One region of the Sphingobium aquiterrae genome, then DNA from elsewhere that is predicted to be linked to it. Evidence: riboswitches for the same ligand, from Rfam matches in the RefSeq annotation. Region 1 holds a riboswitch; each other region holds the start of a gene.
The links. A riboswitch is a leader RNA that binds a small molecule or an ion and turns the genes downstream of it on or off. The one in region 1 is predicted to bind cobalamin.
Positions count from the first base shown of each region.

Region 2: it holds a riboswitch for cobalamin, as region 1 does, so the genes downstream of both, WFP78_RS03255 (TonB-dependent receptor plug domain-containing protein) here and WFP78_RS12985 (TonB-dependent receptor plug domain-containing protein) in region 1, are expected to answer to the same signal.
Region 3: it holds a riboswitch for cobalamin, as region 1 does, so the genes downstream of both, WFP78_RS10435 (HoxN/HupN/NixA family nickel/cobalt transporter) here and WFP78_RS12985 (TonB-dependent receptor plug domain-containing protein) in region 1, are expected to answer to the same signal.

Region 1 is NZ_JBANFL010000011.1:37,734-43,004, reverse strand. It holds gene cobT (nicotinate-nucleotide--dimethylbenzimidazole phosphoribosyltransferase) at 1-108, opposite strand, end outside; gene WFP78_RS12990 (DUF1636 domain-containing protein) at 105-524, opposite strand; gene WFP78_RS12985 (TonB-dependent receptor plug domain-containing protein) at 524-2,464, opposite strand; cobalamin riboswitch at 2,620-2,810, opposite strand; cobalamin riboswitch at 2,880-3,077, shown strand; gene WFP78_RS12980 (hypothetical protein) at 3,294-3,872, shown strand; gene WFP78_RS12975 (cobyrinic acid a,c-diamide synthase CobB) at 3,936-5,234, shown strand; gene WFP78_RS12970 (DUF2189 domain-containing protein) at 5,263-5,271, opposite strand, start outside.
Region 2 is NZ_JBANFL010000002.1:212,066-217,336, reverse strand. It holds gene WFP78_RS03275 (quinoprotein relay system zinc metallohydrolase 1) at 1-284, opposite strand, end outside; gene WFP78_RS03270 (quinoprotein dehydrogenase-associated SoxYZ-like carrier) at 380-1,171, opposite strand; gene WFP78_RS03265 (rhodanese-like domain-containing protein) at 1,317-1,868, shown strand; gene WFP78_RS03260 (pseudoazurin) at 2,036-2,488, shown strand; cobalamin riboswitch at 2,646-2,889, shown strand; gene WFP78_RS03255 (TonB-dependent receptor plug domain-containing protein) at 3,075-5,021, shown strand; gene WFP78_RS03250 (ABC transporter substrate-binding protein) at 5,093-5,271, opposite strand, start outside.
Region 3 is NZ_JBANFL010000008.1:100,424-105,694, reverse strand. It holds gene cobN (cobaltochelatase subunit CobN) at 1-32, opposite strand, end outside; gene cobW (cobalamin biosynthesis protein CobW) at 32-1,081, opposite strand; gene WFP78_RS10440 (ABC transporter ATP-binding protein) at 1,078-1,875, opposite strand; gene WFP78_RS10435 (HoxN/HupN/NixA family nickel/cobalt transporter) at 1,868-2,923, opposite strand; cobalamin riboswitch at 3,194-3,437, opposite strand; gene WFP78_RS10430 (TonB-dependent hemoglobin/transferrin/lactoferrin family receptor) at 3,644-5,271, shown strand, end outside.

The sequences.
Region 1 (5,271 bases):
GGTCAATGCCGCCTGCCGGAGCGAAGTGGCCTCCATGGCCTGCGGATCGGGCTGCGTCAGGTTGGCGAGCGCATGCTCGAATGCCGCGACGGAAGGAAACAGGCTCATGGCACCACAAATCCCTCTGGCGGGGTGCGGGTGATGAAATGGCCTTTCACGCCGGCCGGCCAGTCGGCATAGCGCACCTGTCCTTCCGCGCTGGCGGCATGATGGCGGGCATAATCGAGGATGGCGCGGGCGGCATCGTCATCGGGCGTGAAATCGCCCAGCACATAGCCGATCTTGCCCGGCGCGCGGATGTGGACGGTGCAGTGCCGGGTGCAGGCGAACAGGCAGGCCATGTCCTGCACGGCGATGCCGTCAAAGGCGGGATCGCCGTCTTTGACGCGCCGCAAGGCATCGCCGAGCAGCGCACCGCCGCGCCGCCCGTCCCCGTCCTCGCGCTGTTCGGGGGAAAGGCGGCATGTGCTGCACACGACCACCCCCGTTCCAGCCGCCGATCCATCCTCCACCCGGCGCAGCATCAGAAACGGCTCCTGATGCCGAGATAGACGGAGCGGCCGAGCGATGAATAGCCGCCCGCCGTCTCATAGGCGACGTCGAACAGGTTTTCGATCCGGCCCTGCACGGTCAGGCCGGGCAGGAGCTTCCATTCCGCCCGCAGGTCCGTCAGCAGATAATCGTCCAGCATGGTGCCGCCGATCCGGTCGAGGCTGCCACCCGCATAGCGCAGGGCAACGCTGGTGGTGACGCCGAAGGGGAAATCATAGCCGATCCGGCCATTGGCCAGATGCCGGGGCACGCGCGCCAGCTGCCGATTGAAATTGCCGCCTTCGGTCCGGTCGACGGCGGCGATCCAGCTGTAATTGCCATCCATGGTCAGGCGCCCGAGGTGGAGCGTGCCGGCAAATTCCAGCCCATGGGCGCGGCTCTTGTTCACATTGGCATAATAGCCGAAACGCGTGGTCGTGGTGCCGGGGACATAGCATATGGCCGGCAGCGCGCCGCTGGTCGGGCAATAGGCGAAGTCGATCAGATTATCGGTCTGCCGTTCGAACCATGTGCCCGAAAGCCGCAGCTTCTCACCCAGCAGCGCCTGTTCGATGCCCGCCTCCCAGCTTTGCGCCTTTTCCGGCTGCAGGTTGGCCGCGCCATAGAGGCTGAACAGCTGATAGAGCGATGGCGCCTTGAACCCTTCGTCATAGCTGGCGCGCAGCACGGTCGCCCCCTTGTTCAGCGACCATGCCGCCCCGGCGCTGAATACCGTGTTTCCGCCGAAGTTGGAATGATGATCCCGCCGCGCGCCGCCGTTCAGCGTCAGCCCGGCAAGAGGCGTCAGGCGCAGCTCGGCATAGAGGCTGTCGATATCGGCGCGCGTCTGCGTCAGTGTATAGGGCAGGGCGTTGTTGGCGGGCGAGCCATTGGTCATCCGCTGCTCCTCGCGCTCCGCGCCGAAGACCATGTCGGCCAGCGGTGAAAGCGTGAAGGTGCCCTGATATTCATAGCGGCGGACCTTGCCCTTCGCATCGAAATTGAGGGCGCGGATCGTGCGGCGCGGATCGTAATTCTCGCGGTCGGTATCGCTCTGCAGGATGGCGATCCGGTTCCTCAGCCGGCCATCCAGCAGCGCCGCGTTGATGCCGGCATAGACGGTCCATTCCTTCGTCAGCCCATAGACGGGGGCGTCGCCGGAGCTGCCGTCGAAATCATTGCGGGCGCTGGCATAATAGCCGCGAAGGTCGACCGAGACCGCCTGCGAGAGGCGCAGCGTGGCGGTGCCATTGCCGGCGTTGCGGCGATAACCGTCCTTTTCCGTTCCGCTGGCGAGCGCGGAAATCCCGTCCGTGGTGAAGGTCGATCCGGACAGGCGCCAGTCCAGCAGGTCGCTATGCCCGCCGACAGCCGCCCGGCCGCTGATCGTCTGGCGCGATCCGGCCTCCATCGCGGCGCTGCCCTCCAGCGCTTTTGTGGGGCGCGCGGTCTGGACATTCACCACGCCGCCGATGGCGTCGCTGCCCCAGAGGATGGATTGCGGCCCGCGCAATATCTCGATCCGCTCGATATCGTCGGTCAGCAGGTTGGAAAAGCTGTAGCCGCCCGCCGTCGATGACGGATCGGCCAGCCGCATCCCGTCGATGACGAACACCGTCTGCCCGGCATCCGCGCCACGGATGCGCAGCGATGTCGTGGTGCCATAGCCGCCGTTGCGGACCATGCTGATGCCCGGTGTCCGCACGAGCGCGTCCGATATGGCGATCGGCTGTGCCTGTTCGATATCCTCGCGGTCGAGCACGGTCACGCTGGACGAGACCCGGTCGCGCTCGACCGGGGTGCGCAGCGCGGTGACGACGATCTGGCTGTTGTCGGCGTCGGCGCCAGCACTGGCTTCCGTATCGGGCGTCTGGGCCAGCGCGGGCGAGGCGATAAGAGCGGAAAGGCAGAAGAAATGTGAAACGGTATGCATTGATTCGGTCCCCCAAAGGCACGGAGCCCCGAACGGGAGACGCGGGAGAATGCACGGGCGCATGCGCACGACATCCGGCCCGCGCTTTCCCGCGCGAGGCAGTCAATGTCGTTGCTCGAGGAAGACCCCGCTCGGCCGGTGCACCCTGCCCGGACGAAGAACGACCGCGTCAGGCAGGTCTCCTGGCTTGCGGGTCGACGCCGTTCCGGACCGCCTTCTCAGAACCCGAAAGTCCCAATGGCATTTGGCCCGATGGCTCACCGCTCACAGTTGCAGGGGCAGCCGGGGTATCGAACCCCGTTCCCTTTGAATCCCCTTTCGGGGAACCTGTCGCGAGGCGGGCAGATACCGTGCGTTGCAGCATTCCGCAAGCCGCGATCATGCCGCACGCTTGCGCAACGACGCCCGCTATCCTATCCCCGGTGGCGCAACGGGTGCCCGAAAGGGCTTAATCGGGAAGTCCGGAACGGCCATCTGGCCAAAGCCGGCACTGCTCCCGCAACTGTCATCGGCGAGCGCTTCGCCACATGCCATTGGGGTCTTGGCCCTGAGAAGGCGGCGAGGGCGCGAGGAACCGAGAAGTCAGGAAACCGGCCGGTTGCCGTCGATCCTTCGCGCGGGCGGGATGTACCGGGCGGACGAGGGCTGAACCCCTTGCGTGACGACATTGTGCGTAACGTTGAAGGGGGGAGCCGCGATGATGCCTCACAGCTGAAGAATGACGCCATGGCCCGGCGCGCGTGGTGTGCAGCCACCATGCCGGCCACGATGCGCTTTCCCCGCCGGCCTTTGCGCCGGCATCGCTGATTCCCTTTCCTGTTCGGAGACCATGATGATGGCCCAACGCACGCGTTTCGACCTTGGCATTTTTGCGCTGCTGGCGCTGGTGATGCTTGCCACCCGCACCCATTCGCTCAGCGCCTATGTCCACCTGCCCGACACCGGCTGGGCGAGCTTTTTCGTCGCCGGATATTATATCCGTTCGCGCATGGCCTTTCCGGCGCTGTTCCTGCTCGCCTTTGCCATCGACCTTGTCGTCATCGGCGCGAGGGGCGGGGCGTCCTTCTGCTTCACCCCGGCCTACTGGATGCTGGTGCCGGCCTATGGCACCATGTGGTGCGCCGGGCGTTTCGCGGCGAAGCGCATGGGGGCGAGCCTTGCCATCCTGCCCGCGATCGTCGTGCTGGCGGTCGGCGCGACATTTGTCGGCCATCTGTTTTCCAGCGGTGGATTCTATGTCCTGAGCGGCCATTTCAAGGACCCGTCGCTGGCCGGGTTCGCGGGGCGCATCATCCGCTATTTCCCCGGATCGCTGCTGTCGACGCTGACATGGACGGGCGTTGCGATCGCCTGTCATGCGGTGGTCGTATTGCTGACGTCCGGCCAGTCATCGGGACAGCGCCGATGAGCGACATGGAGGGCCAGCACCACAAGGCGGTCGTTGATCCGAGGGCCGTGGCGGCATCGATCGATGCGGGGTGACGCCCGATGCCCGGCCTTGCTGGTCGCCGCGCCGGCATCGGGGCAGGGCAAGACGCTTGTCACCGCGGCGCTCGCCCGGCGGCATCGCATGGCCGGGCGGCGGGTGCGCGTGTTCAAATGCGGCCCGGATTTCCTGGACCCGATGATCCTGGAGTGCGCATCGGGGGCGCCCGTCCATCAGCTCGACCTGTTCATGGGGGGTGAGGCCTATTGCCGCGCCCTGCTGCATGAAGCGGCGCGCGACGCCGATGTGATCCTTGTCGAAGGCGTGATGGGGTTGTTCGACGGCCATCCTTCCGCCGCCGACCTAGCGGCGCGCTTCGGCCTGCCGGTGCTGGCGGTGGTCGATGGTTCCGCGATGGCGCAGAGCTTCGGCGCGCTGGTGCATGGCCTTGCCAGCTATCGGGACGATATCGGTGTCAGCGCCGTGCTCGCCAATCGGGTGGCGGGTGCGCGCCATGCCGGGATGCTGCGAGACAGCCTAAGGGGGGATGTCCGCTGGCTGGGCGCATTGTTCCGCGATGGTGGGATCGCACTTCCAGAACGGCATCTGGGGCTCGTCCAGGCGCAGGAAATCGACGATCTCGATGCCCGGATCGAGCGCGCGGCGGCGCTTCTGTCCGCCGATGCGCAATGGCTGCCGCCGCCGGTGTCTTTCGCCGCGCCGGACGATGGGGAGCCGCCGCGCCTGCTGGAGGATGTCAGAATCGCCGTCGCCCGCGACGATGGCTTTGCGTTTCTCTATCCGGCCAATCTCGCCCTGCTGGAAAGGATGGGTGCTCGCCTGCGCTTTTTCTCCCCGATTCGCGATGGGGCGCTGCCGCCCTGCGATGCCCTGTGGCTGCCGGGCGGATATCCCGAGCTTCACCTGCGGGCGCTCGCCGGAAACATCGCGATGATGGAGAGCATTCGCGCGCATCATGCATTGGGCCGGCCGATCCTCGCCGAATGCGGGGGCATGCTGTATTGCGCGCGCACGCTGGCCGATGTCGCGGGGGAGCAGGCGTCCATGCTCGGCCTGCTGGATGCCGGGGCAAGCATGCAGCCGCGCCTGTCCGGGCTGGGCCTGCAGGAGGTGACATTGCCGGAGGGCCATCTGCGGGGGCACAGCTTCCATTATTCCCGGCTCGAAACGGCGGAGCTACCCCTGGCGAGGACGTCAAATCCCAATGGCGGCGTGGGGGAGGCCGTGTACCGGCGGGGTTCGCTCACGGCATCCTATGTGCATTTCTATTTCCCGTCATGCCCCGCTGCCGTGGCGGCGCTGTTCACGGCGCGGCACGCCTGATCGGCATGGAGCTGAATGGTGACTGGCCCTAACGCTC
Region 2 (5,271 bases), on a different contig from region 1:
ATGCCAAGCCCATGATCGGGGTGGAGATGCGTCACATAGACGCGGATCACCGGCTTCCCCGTCAACGCTTCCGCCACGCCTCTGAGCGCGCGGGCATAGCGGACGGACGGCCCGCAATCGCACAGCAGCGTGCCGGCGGGCGTGTCGATGATCGCGATGTTCGCAATGGCGCCGCCATTGGCCGGCAGGATCGGTTCATCCGCGCCATGGACCATCCAGATGCCATCGGCGACCTTGACCGGGGCAATGCTGTATTCCTGCGCGGCCAGCACCCTGCCGGGCATGGCGACGGCGGCGAACGCCGCCGCGATGCCGCCGCCCAGCAGCGTCCGTCGTGTGGGCACTGGCCGTCGCGTGGGCAGCGGGCGGCGCGTCGGCATCAGCGCTGCGCCGCCAGCAGGCCGGGCGACTGCTTCGCCACGCCGATCACGGCATGATAGTCCCGCCCATTGGTGTCGCGCGCATCGACCGTCAGGCTCTCCCCCGCCGCCGCGTCCAGCATCAGCGTGAGCGCCGGGTCCTCCGCCACCGCAGCCCAGATCTCCATGTCGCCCAGCGTCCTGCCCGCCGCATTGGCCACGCGCAGGGTTTCGAGATGATAGGTGGCGATATTGTCGACCAGCCCCGTATCCATCGGATGACGAAAGCTGACGCGCAGGCGGCTTTGCGTTTCGCCCACCGGCCATGCCTCGCCCCTGATCTCCCCCAGATGCTGCGCCCAGTCGCCCTTGACCCGGCTGACCGGCGGGGTCGAGCAACCGCCGCCCGCCGCATCCACCCAGCCGCCCGACACCAGCCATGCGCCGCTCCTGAGCTGCACCGCGCCGCGCACCGGCGTGCGCTGGTCCAGCTTGATCCGGGTCGCGACATAGGGCGCCGCCGCCACGGGGCGGTAATCTATCGCGATGGGAATGGGGTTGAGGTCGACCAGCAGCACGATGCGCTTCACATCGGCGATGCCGCGCGCGTCGATGGCGACGGGAAAGCTGCGCTGGTTCTCCGCAATCTCGGGATAGAGCACCCGCACGCGCGGATCGAACCGCACCGGATCGTCGCCGAAGAGCGTGCGGGCATGGGCCTGCCACATCGGCGATCCCAGCGGATCGGCCGGATAAGGGGCGCCCGCACGCGCGGGCATGGCACCGCCCAGTACCGCGACCATGGCGATCATCCATGCAAGGCGTTGGCCTTTTGCCACATCCTTCTCCCTATTGCCGGGTCTACACCGGCGCAGGATCGGCTACCATAGGACCTTGGCATAGGACCTTGGCATAGGACCTTGGGCCGAAGCATCGGCCAGCAGGGAGGGGGACAGGATGCGGGCATGGGCATGGATCGCAGCGACACTGCTGTCGCTGTGCGCGGCAACGGCGGGGCAGGCGCAGGATGGCGAACCGCTGTTCGACCCGGACGGCTATCGCATCGCCCATTATCGCGCGCCCGTCATCCGCCCGCCCGACGGCGTCGGCCGCATCGCGCCGAACGCCGCCGCCATGCTGCGGCCGGACAGGGACGCGTTGTTCATCGATGTCACCCCGGCCGAAGGCGGCCACCGCGAGGCGGACGGACGCTGGCGGCTGGCGCGCGCCCGCGCCACCATCCCCGGCGCCCACTGGTTTCCCGAAGCCGGCCGCGGCGTGCCCGCGCCGGACATCGCGACATGGTTTGCCAAAGGCATCGCCCGCCTGTCGCGCGGGCGGCGAGACCGGATGATCGTCACCTTCTGCCTTGCCGATTGCTGGATGAGCTGGAACGCGGCGAAGCGGCTGCGCGCCATGGGCTATAGCCGGGTCTGGTGGATGGCCGAGGGATCGGACGGATGGGCCGACCTGGGCCTTGCGCTGACGCCCGCGATACCCGAACGCTGAATCGCCGCCCGCCTCTATCCGCCTTGCACCAAAGGACAATTGCCGCCTTCCGGCAGTTCTTTCATCCCTCCAGCAGCCATAGGCATGGCCGGATGTCCATGTCGCCGCCCAAGAGAATATCGTAACGAAAAATGTCGTAACCAGGAATCGAATCGGGAGAGAAGACCATGTTTCGTCGTTCGGCTGCCCTTGCTGCCCCCATCCTCGCCATCGCCTTTTCCCTGGCTGCCACCCCGGCGCTGGCCAAGGACATCGTCGTCCACATGAAGAACCAGGGCCCAGAGGGCGCGATGGTGTTCGAACCGTCTTTCATCAAGGCCGCGGTCGGCGACCGGATCGTCTTCAACCCCACCAATCCCAGCCATAATGCAGAGACCATTCCCACCATGCTGCCCGCCGGCGCCACGCCGATGAAGGGCGCGATGAACAAGGAAGCGTCGATGGTCGTCACCAAGCCCGGCCTCTACGGCATCAAGTGCATGCCGCATTATTCCATGGGCATGGTGGCGCTGGTCCAGGTCGGCAAGCCGACCCCGGCGGACATCGCAGCGGCCAAGGCCGTGAAGCTGGCGCCCTTCGCCGCCAAGCGGATGACGGCCTATCTCGCCAAGGTCAAATAGGCACTCAAAGCTCAAACAAGCGCCCACCCATCGCAGCGCTGAAATCGCCGCAGGTCCGCATCCCCCCGATGCGGGCCTGCTTCCGTTTGGCGGGCACGGGATTGGCAGCGCCCGTCCTTTGCCCTATGGCCCGCCGCGGGCAGCGGGTTTCACCCGTTTCCCGACTGATCGCGCCGGTGCCCCTGCCAAGGGGCCTAAGAGGGAATGCGGTGCGGGTGGCTTGCCATCCAAATCCGCGGCTGTCCCTGCAACTGTAAGCGGCGAGCGCGATGCACTTGTCCTGCGCCCCTTCGGGGATGACGGGCGACCACTGGGCCGGCGCCGATGCGCGCCGGCATGGGAAGGTGTGCATCGTGCCGTGACCCGCGAGCCAGGAGACCTGCCGGCGCTTGGTCGCTCTTGCCTGGGTCCAGGGGATGGTCGAGGCACGGTGTTCTCCGTCTGAGCGACGAACGATGCGGTGGAGGCCGCATCGGCGCAACGCCGGCGGCGACAAGGTGCCCGTCCGCCCGCAACGCGCCGACCGTTCGCTCAAGGCAAACGGCACGCCTCCGCCTTTCATGCTCAGGCGCCGGGGGCAATGACGATGAAGAGCCTTTTCCTTTCCACCTGCGCGCTGGCCGCGATCACAGCGATGCCGCTCCATGCGCAGACCCGGCCCGTTCCGGGCGACCTCGACACGGCGGATGGCGCAGCCATCGTCGTCACCGCATCGCGCTCCGGCGAGGGCGTGCCCGTCGACCGGCTCGGCGCGTCCGTGACGGTGCTGGACAGCGCGACGCTGGACCAGCGCCAGACCCGCATCGTCTCCGACATCCTGCGCGATGTGCCGGGCGTCGCGGTCAACCGCGTCGGCGGCATCGGCAACCTGACGCAGGTGCGCATCCGCGGCACGGAGGGCAATCACGTCCTCGTGCTGATCGACGGCATCGAGGTGGCGGACCCCTATCAGGGCGAATATGATTTCGGCACGCTGATCGCCGATCCGCAGGCGCGCATAGAGGTGCTGCGCGGCCAGCAATCCTCGCTCTATGGGTCGGATGCGATCGGTGGCGTTATCCATTATATGACGCTTACGGGCACGGAAGCACCCGGCTACAGCCTGCGCGCGGAGGGCGGCTCCCTCGGCACCTTCAGCGGCGGCGCGCGCGCGGCGGGCGTATCGGGCACGCTCGATTATGCGCTGTCGGCCTCCTATTATCATACGGACGGCTATGCGACGGCGCGCGGCGGCCAGCGCGATACCGGGTCGGACAATATCGGCGCCAGCGGCAAGCTCATCTGGACGCCCACCGACAGCTTCAAGCTGACCGGCGTCGCCCGCTATAGCTATACCGACGCGGACAACAACAATACGGACATCGACACGAGCAGCCCGACCTTCGGCTATGTCATCGACAGCCCCGGCGTCCATGTGAAGAACCGCGCCTTTTACGGCCTGCTGAGCGGCGAGTTCACCGCGCTCGACGGGCGCTGGGTCAGCACCCTGTCGGGCCAGATCGCCGACACGAAGCGCACCGGTTACTCCCCCTTCGGCATCGATTATGGCGACAAGGGCCAGCGGCTGAAGGGCTCCTTCACCAGCAGCCTGAAGCTGGGCGACGAAGCTCTGTCCCACAGGCTGACCGCCGCCGTCGACGTGGAGCGCGAGCAGTTCCAGAACAGCGTCGCCTCCCCCTTCTCCTTCGGCGGCAAGCGGCATACCGACAATGTCGGGCTGGTCGGCCAATATGAGCTGAACGCCGGCGACGCGCTGGCGCTGGGCGCCTCTGTCCGCCATGATTTCAACAACCGCTTCGCCGATACGACGACATGGCGGGTGCAGGGCAGCTATCGCTTCGAAACCGGCACGCGCATCCGCGCCGCCTATGGCACGGGCGTCAAGAACCCCGGCTATTTCGAACTCTTCAGCTATGATGCGGGCCGCTATATCGGCAACCCGAACCTGAAGCCGGAAAAGTCCGAAGGCTGGGAAGCGGGCATCGAGCAGAGCCTGGGCGATGGCGCGGCGACCATCGGCGCCACCTGGTTCGACAGCCGGCTGAAGGATGAGATCTACACCACCTACCCCGCACCGGATTTCGTGGCGACGCCAGGCAACCGCACGACGACATCGAAGCAGCATGGGCTGGAGGTCTTCGCCAGCGCGCGGCCCATCAGGCAACTGCGCCTCGACGCAGCCTACACCTATCTCAAGGCCCGCGAGGATGGCGTTGTCGAGGTGCGGCGGCCCGGGCATGTGGCGAGCTTCAACGCGACCGTGTTCAGCACCGACGAGCGCTTTTCGGGCACGCTCACCCTGCGCTACAACGGCCGGCAGCAGGACGATGCCTATATCGATCCCAGCTATGTGCCGGTCAGGATGGCGCTGAAGGATTATGCGCTGGTGAACATCAACGCCGAATATAAGCTGCGGCCCGGCGTCGCGATCTATGGCCGGGTCGAGAACCTGACCGATGAGCGCTATGAAGAGGTGTTCAGCTATGTCTCCGCCGGCCGCGCGGCCTATGGCGGCGTGAAGGTCGGCTTCTGATGCGGACCGGCGGCGGGGGACGGAGCGGCGTGCGGCGCCCGGCCGGTGCCCCGCCGCGCGTCCTCATGCGCTCAGCGATTTGGGCGGCGTATCGCGCGCAGCTGATCGGTGAGGGTGCGAGCGGCGCGGACATAGGCCGGGCCGCCGCACACCGTCCACGCCTCCGGCACGCGCAGGCGGGGAATGTCCTTCAGGATCGGGTGGTGCAGCATCTCCGTCCCCTGATCGGCCACGCGGTCGGTCGCGCTCT
Region 3 (5,271 bases), on a different contig from region 1:
ACGGTGCCGGGCGTGGCGGCCAGCAGGTGCATCAGGCGGCCTGCGCCCCGGCCGCGGCCTGCAGCGCCATTGCGATTCCCGCGCGATCCAGCCCCTTCTGCCCGATGACCACCAGCCGGGAGGCCCGCGCCTCGCCCGGCAACCATGCCCGGTCGAAATGATGCTGGATGCGCGGCCCGACCGTCTGGATCAGCAGCCGCGCGGGCCGCCCGGCGACCGCCACGAAGCCCTTGATGCGCAGGATGCCATGGGCGGCGATGACATCGCCAAGCGGCCCCAGCAGCCCGTCGATCGCCTCGACTTCGCCCAGGTCGAGCACGAAACTGTCGAAATCGTCATGGTCATGCTCTTCGCCCTCGGCGTCATGATGCGACGGGCGGCTGTCCAGATCGTCCTCCGCGCCGGCATCCAGGCCCAGGAACAGCGCCGGGTCCACCCGGCCATGGGCGCTGCGGACGATGGCGACGCCGGGCCGCACGCGCGCGGCCAGACCCTGCTCCAGCGCGTCCAGCAGCTGCGGATCGACAAGGTCGGTCTTGCCCAGCAGCACCAGGTCGGCACAGGCGAGCTGATCCTCGAACAGTTCCTCGATCGGGCTGTCATGGTCCAGCGTCGGGTCCGCCGCGCGCGCGGCGGCCAGCGCCGCCTCGTCGCTGGCGAAGCGGCCGGCGGCAAGCGCATCCGCGTCGACCAGCGCGATCACGCCATCCACGGTCGCGCGCGTGCGGATCGCGGGCCATTGGAACGCCTTGAGCAGCGGCTTGGGCAATGCCAGGCCGGATGTCTCGATGATGATCCGGTCCGGCGGCAGGGGCCGGTCCAACAGGCGCTGCATGGTGGGCAGGAAATCATCGGCGACGGTGCAGCAGATGCAGCCATTGGCCAGTTCCACGATGTCCTCTTCCGCGCAGGCTTCATCGCCACAGCCCTTCACCAGATCGCCGTCGATGCCGACATCGCCGAACTCGTTGATGATGAGCGCAAGGCGGCGTCCGCCCGCATTTTCCAGCAGATGGCGGATCAGCGTGGTCTTGCCGGCGCCCAGAAAGCCGGTGATGACGGTTGCAGGCACCTTGCTCATGCGAAAATTCCTTCGGACAGGGGGATGGGGTCGAGAAAAGAGATAGCGTCCGCCTCGACCCGCACCGGCAGGTCGAACAGGCGGGACAGCGTGTCGGCGCACAGCACCGTGTCGGCCGGGCCAGCCGCGAGGATGCGGCCGCCGCGCATGGCGACCACCGCATCGGCAAAGCGCCGCACCAGCGTCAGGTCATGGATCGCCACGACGATGACGGCCCCCAGTCCGGCGCGGGCGCGCAGGCGGTGCATGCAGGCCATGGCGTGCAGGGGGTCGAGCCCCGCCGTCGGCTCGTCCGCGATCAGGATTCGTGGATCGGCGACCAGCGCCCGGGCCAGCATGGCGCGGGCCAGCTCGCCCCCCGACAGCGCGGTCGCGGGCCGGTCACGCAGGGCCAGCAGGTCGCATTCGGCGAGCACGCGGTCGACAGCCTCCCGCATGGCCGGCGAAAGCAGGCCGAAGGACGGGAGCGAGGGCGTGAGGCCGATCGCCACCAGCCGCTCGACGCTGATCGGCCAGCTCACCGCCGCACGCTGCGGCAGATAGGCGCGCTGCAACGCCAACATGCGCGGATCGATGTCGGCCATCGGCCTGTCGCCCAGCCGCACCATGCCCGATACCGGCTTCAGCACCCCGGCGGCCGCTTCGATCAGGCTGCTCTTGCCCGCGCCATTGGGGCCGATGACGGCGGTCAGCCGGCCCGGCGCGAACAGCGTGCTGGCATCGCTGACCGCAACCGTGCGCCCGCGCCGGACGGTAACGCCCTCCAGCGTCAGCGACAGGTCGCGCTCAGGCACGACCGGCCACCTCGATCTCGTCAAAGCCCTTCCAGCGGTAGATCGCCCAGCTGATGATCCAGCACACAGCGAACAGGCCGATGATCGCGAAGCCCAGGCTGTTGAAATGCGTGCCCAGATTCGCCGCCAGCGACCAGATGCCGCCGGAAAGGCCCAGCTTCTCGCCCAGCAGCGCGGCGGTTTCGATGCCCCCGATCATGATGGCGACGATGGCCGACACCAGCGTGATGGTGATGTTATAGTAGAGCTTGCGGATGGGTTTCACGAACGCCCATTGATAGGCGCCCATCATCATCGCGCCGTCCGCCGTATCGACCAGCGCCATGCCCGCCGCGAAGAGCAGCGGGAAGATCAGGGCCGTGCCGATCGAAAGCCCGTTCGCCGCCTGCCCCGCCGAAAGGCCGAGGATCGCGACCTCCGTCGCCGTGTCGAAGCCGAGGCCGAACAGGAAACCCAGCGGCGCCATATGCCAGCTGCGCGTCACCAGCCGGAACAGCGGCCGGAACAGGCGGGACAGGACACCGCGATTGCCCAGCAGCAGGTCCAGATCGTCCTCGCCATAGGGCTTGCCGGCGCGCACCTCGTTGAAGGTGCGCCAGACCGATCGCAGGATGAGAAGGTTCATGCCCGCAATCGCGAACAGGAAGGTCGCGGAGATGGCCGTGGCGATGACGCCGCCGACCGCGCCCACCGCCTCGATCCGGCTGACCGCGCTCGCCGCGAGCGCGATCGTGACCGCCGCGATCAGCACGATGGCGCTGTGCCCCAGCGCGAACCAGAAGCCGACCGTCAGCGGCCGCTGGCCATCCTGCATCAGCTTGCGCGTCACATTGTCGATCGCCGCGATATGATCGGCATCGACGGCATGGCGCAGGCCAAGGCTCCAGGCGAGCAGCGCCGTGCCGAGCATCACGGTGTTGCCGGGGAACAGCGCGAACGCCCACAGCCACAGCGCGACATTGGCGGCGATGAGCCCGCCGAACATGCCGATCATCCGCCGTCGCAGCGGCCTTTGCGGGGAAGACGGGGAAATCTGGGGCACGGTCATGCCGGGGCCTGCGGCGAAACGGGGCGGGGCTTGCGGCGATCGTGCGCGCGCGTTCGTGGGGCGGCGGCCGCCGTCGCCGGAAAACAGGCGATATTCATGGGTATTTCCCCGTCGGTGTCAGCGAAACCGGACGGGAGCCTCCGCGCGAACGGCCGGCATGCACTGCCGAACGGACACCCTGCAGCGCCCGGCACGCATGCCGGTGCGGCTCCCGCCGCACAAGCGTCGCTCAGACGGAGTACCGTGCCACGGCCATCCCCTGGACCAGGCAAGAGCGACCAGACGCCGGCAGGTCTCCTGGCTCACGGGTCATCGCACGATGCATGGCCTTCCCAGGCCCCGCATGACTTAGCGTCCGGCCCAGTGGCTGACCCCCCGATGATCCCGGAAGGTCGATATGCATCGCGCTCACCGCTTACAGTTGCAGGGACAGCTGCGGAATAGGATGCCAAGGCATCCGTACCGCATTCCCATTTTAAGCCCCTTTCGGGGCACCGGCGCGATCTTCGAAGGGCGGCTCATGCCGTCCTTCAACGCGGGGCATAGAGGCGCCTTGCCGAAAAGTGAAGATAAAAGCACGTCCGGCACGCCGCGCCCATCGGACGCTCATCGAACCGGGCGGTTCGTCGCGGTCCTCCTTTTGCACTTCATGTTGACGGAGGGCCTTCCCTGCCGATAAACAGCACATGAGAATCATTATCAATATTAAAGGGGGCTTCATTGGCCGTTTCCAAGCCGGATGCGCGGCGTCCGCAGCACATGATCCTGTCAGCGTCGATCCCGGCGCTGGCCGCCACCCTTGCCCTGGCCCCCGGCCTGGCGCGGGCGCAGGATGGCGACCCGCTTGTTACCTTCGACCAGCGCAACGCGATCACCGTGACCGCTACGCGCCTGCCGCAGGCCGTGATCGACGTGCCCGCGACGGTCTCGGTCATTTCGGATCGGCAGATCGCCGACCAGATGGTGTCCGACATCAAGGACCTCGTGCGGTTCGAGCCCGGCGTCAGCGTCCGGCGGGCGCCCACGCGCTTCGGGGCGGCGAGCGGCACGACAGGCCGGGACGGCAATGCCGGCTTCAACATCCGCGGCCTTGAAGGCAATCGCGTGCTGATCCAGGTCGACGGCGTGCGCGTGCCCGATGGTTTCGACTTCGGCGCGCAGTCGGCGGGACGCGGCGACTATGTCGATGTCGGCCTCATCAAGTCCGTCGAAATCCTGCGCGGCCCCGCTTCCGCGCTTTACGGCAGCGACGGCCTGGCCGGCGCGGTCAGCTTCGTCACCAGCGACCCCGAGGATTTCCTGCGCAAGGACCGCAATGTCGCGGGCCTCGTCCGCGCGGCCTATGATTCGGCGGACGACCAGTTTTCCGAGACCGCCATTCTGGCCGGGCGAAGCGGGGCATGGTCGGCTCTGGTCGCCTATACCCGCCGGGACGGGCATGAATTCGACAACAAGGGGACGAACGACGCGCCCAATGCCAACCGGACCACGCCCAATCCGCAGGACAGCCGCTCCAATGCCGTGCTGGGCAAGATCGTCTGGAACCCCGGCGAGGCGCATCGCGTCCGGCTGACCTTCGATCATCTGGACGACGACATGCGCACCAATGTGCTCAGCGGCATCGCCGCCGCGGCGACGAGCGCCACCAGCGTCATCGGCCTTACGGCGCACGACAAGACCCGCCGCGATCGCGTCAGCCTCGACTGGCGGTATCGCGGCACGGGCGCGATCGACGAGGCGCAACTGTCGCTCTGGTATCAGGATGGCGAGAACCGCCAGTTCAGCGCCGAGGACCGCAACACCGCCGCCGACCGCACCCGGCTCAACACCTTCGAGAACCGCGTCATCGGGGCCAGCGCCGAACTGCGGAGCGACCTGCGCACCGGCGCCATCGCCCACCGCGTCGTCTATGGCGGGGACATCAGCGTCACGCGGCAGAAGGGGCTGCGCGACGGCACCACGCCGACGCCTCCCGACACCTTCCCGACCCGCGCCTTCCCGATCACCGACTTCACGCTCGCCGGCGCCTATCTGGGCGACGAGATCGCGCTGGCGGACGGCATGTTCACCCTCTATCCGGTGCTGCGCTTCGACCATTACAAGCTCGATCCGAAGGACGATCCGCTGCTGCCGGTGTTCGATACGGCGGGCCAGAACGGATCGCGCCTCTCCCCCAAGATCGGCGGGGTCGTGAAACTGGGCGGCGTCAACCTGTTCGCCAACTATGCGCGCGGCTTCAAGGCGCCCTCCCCCACGCAGGTCAACCAGTTCTTCCAGAACCTCGCCCAGGGCTACACCTCGCTGCCCAATCCGAACCTGAAGCCGGAAACGAGCGAAACCTATGAAGG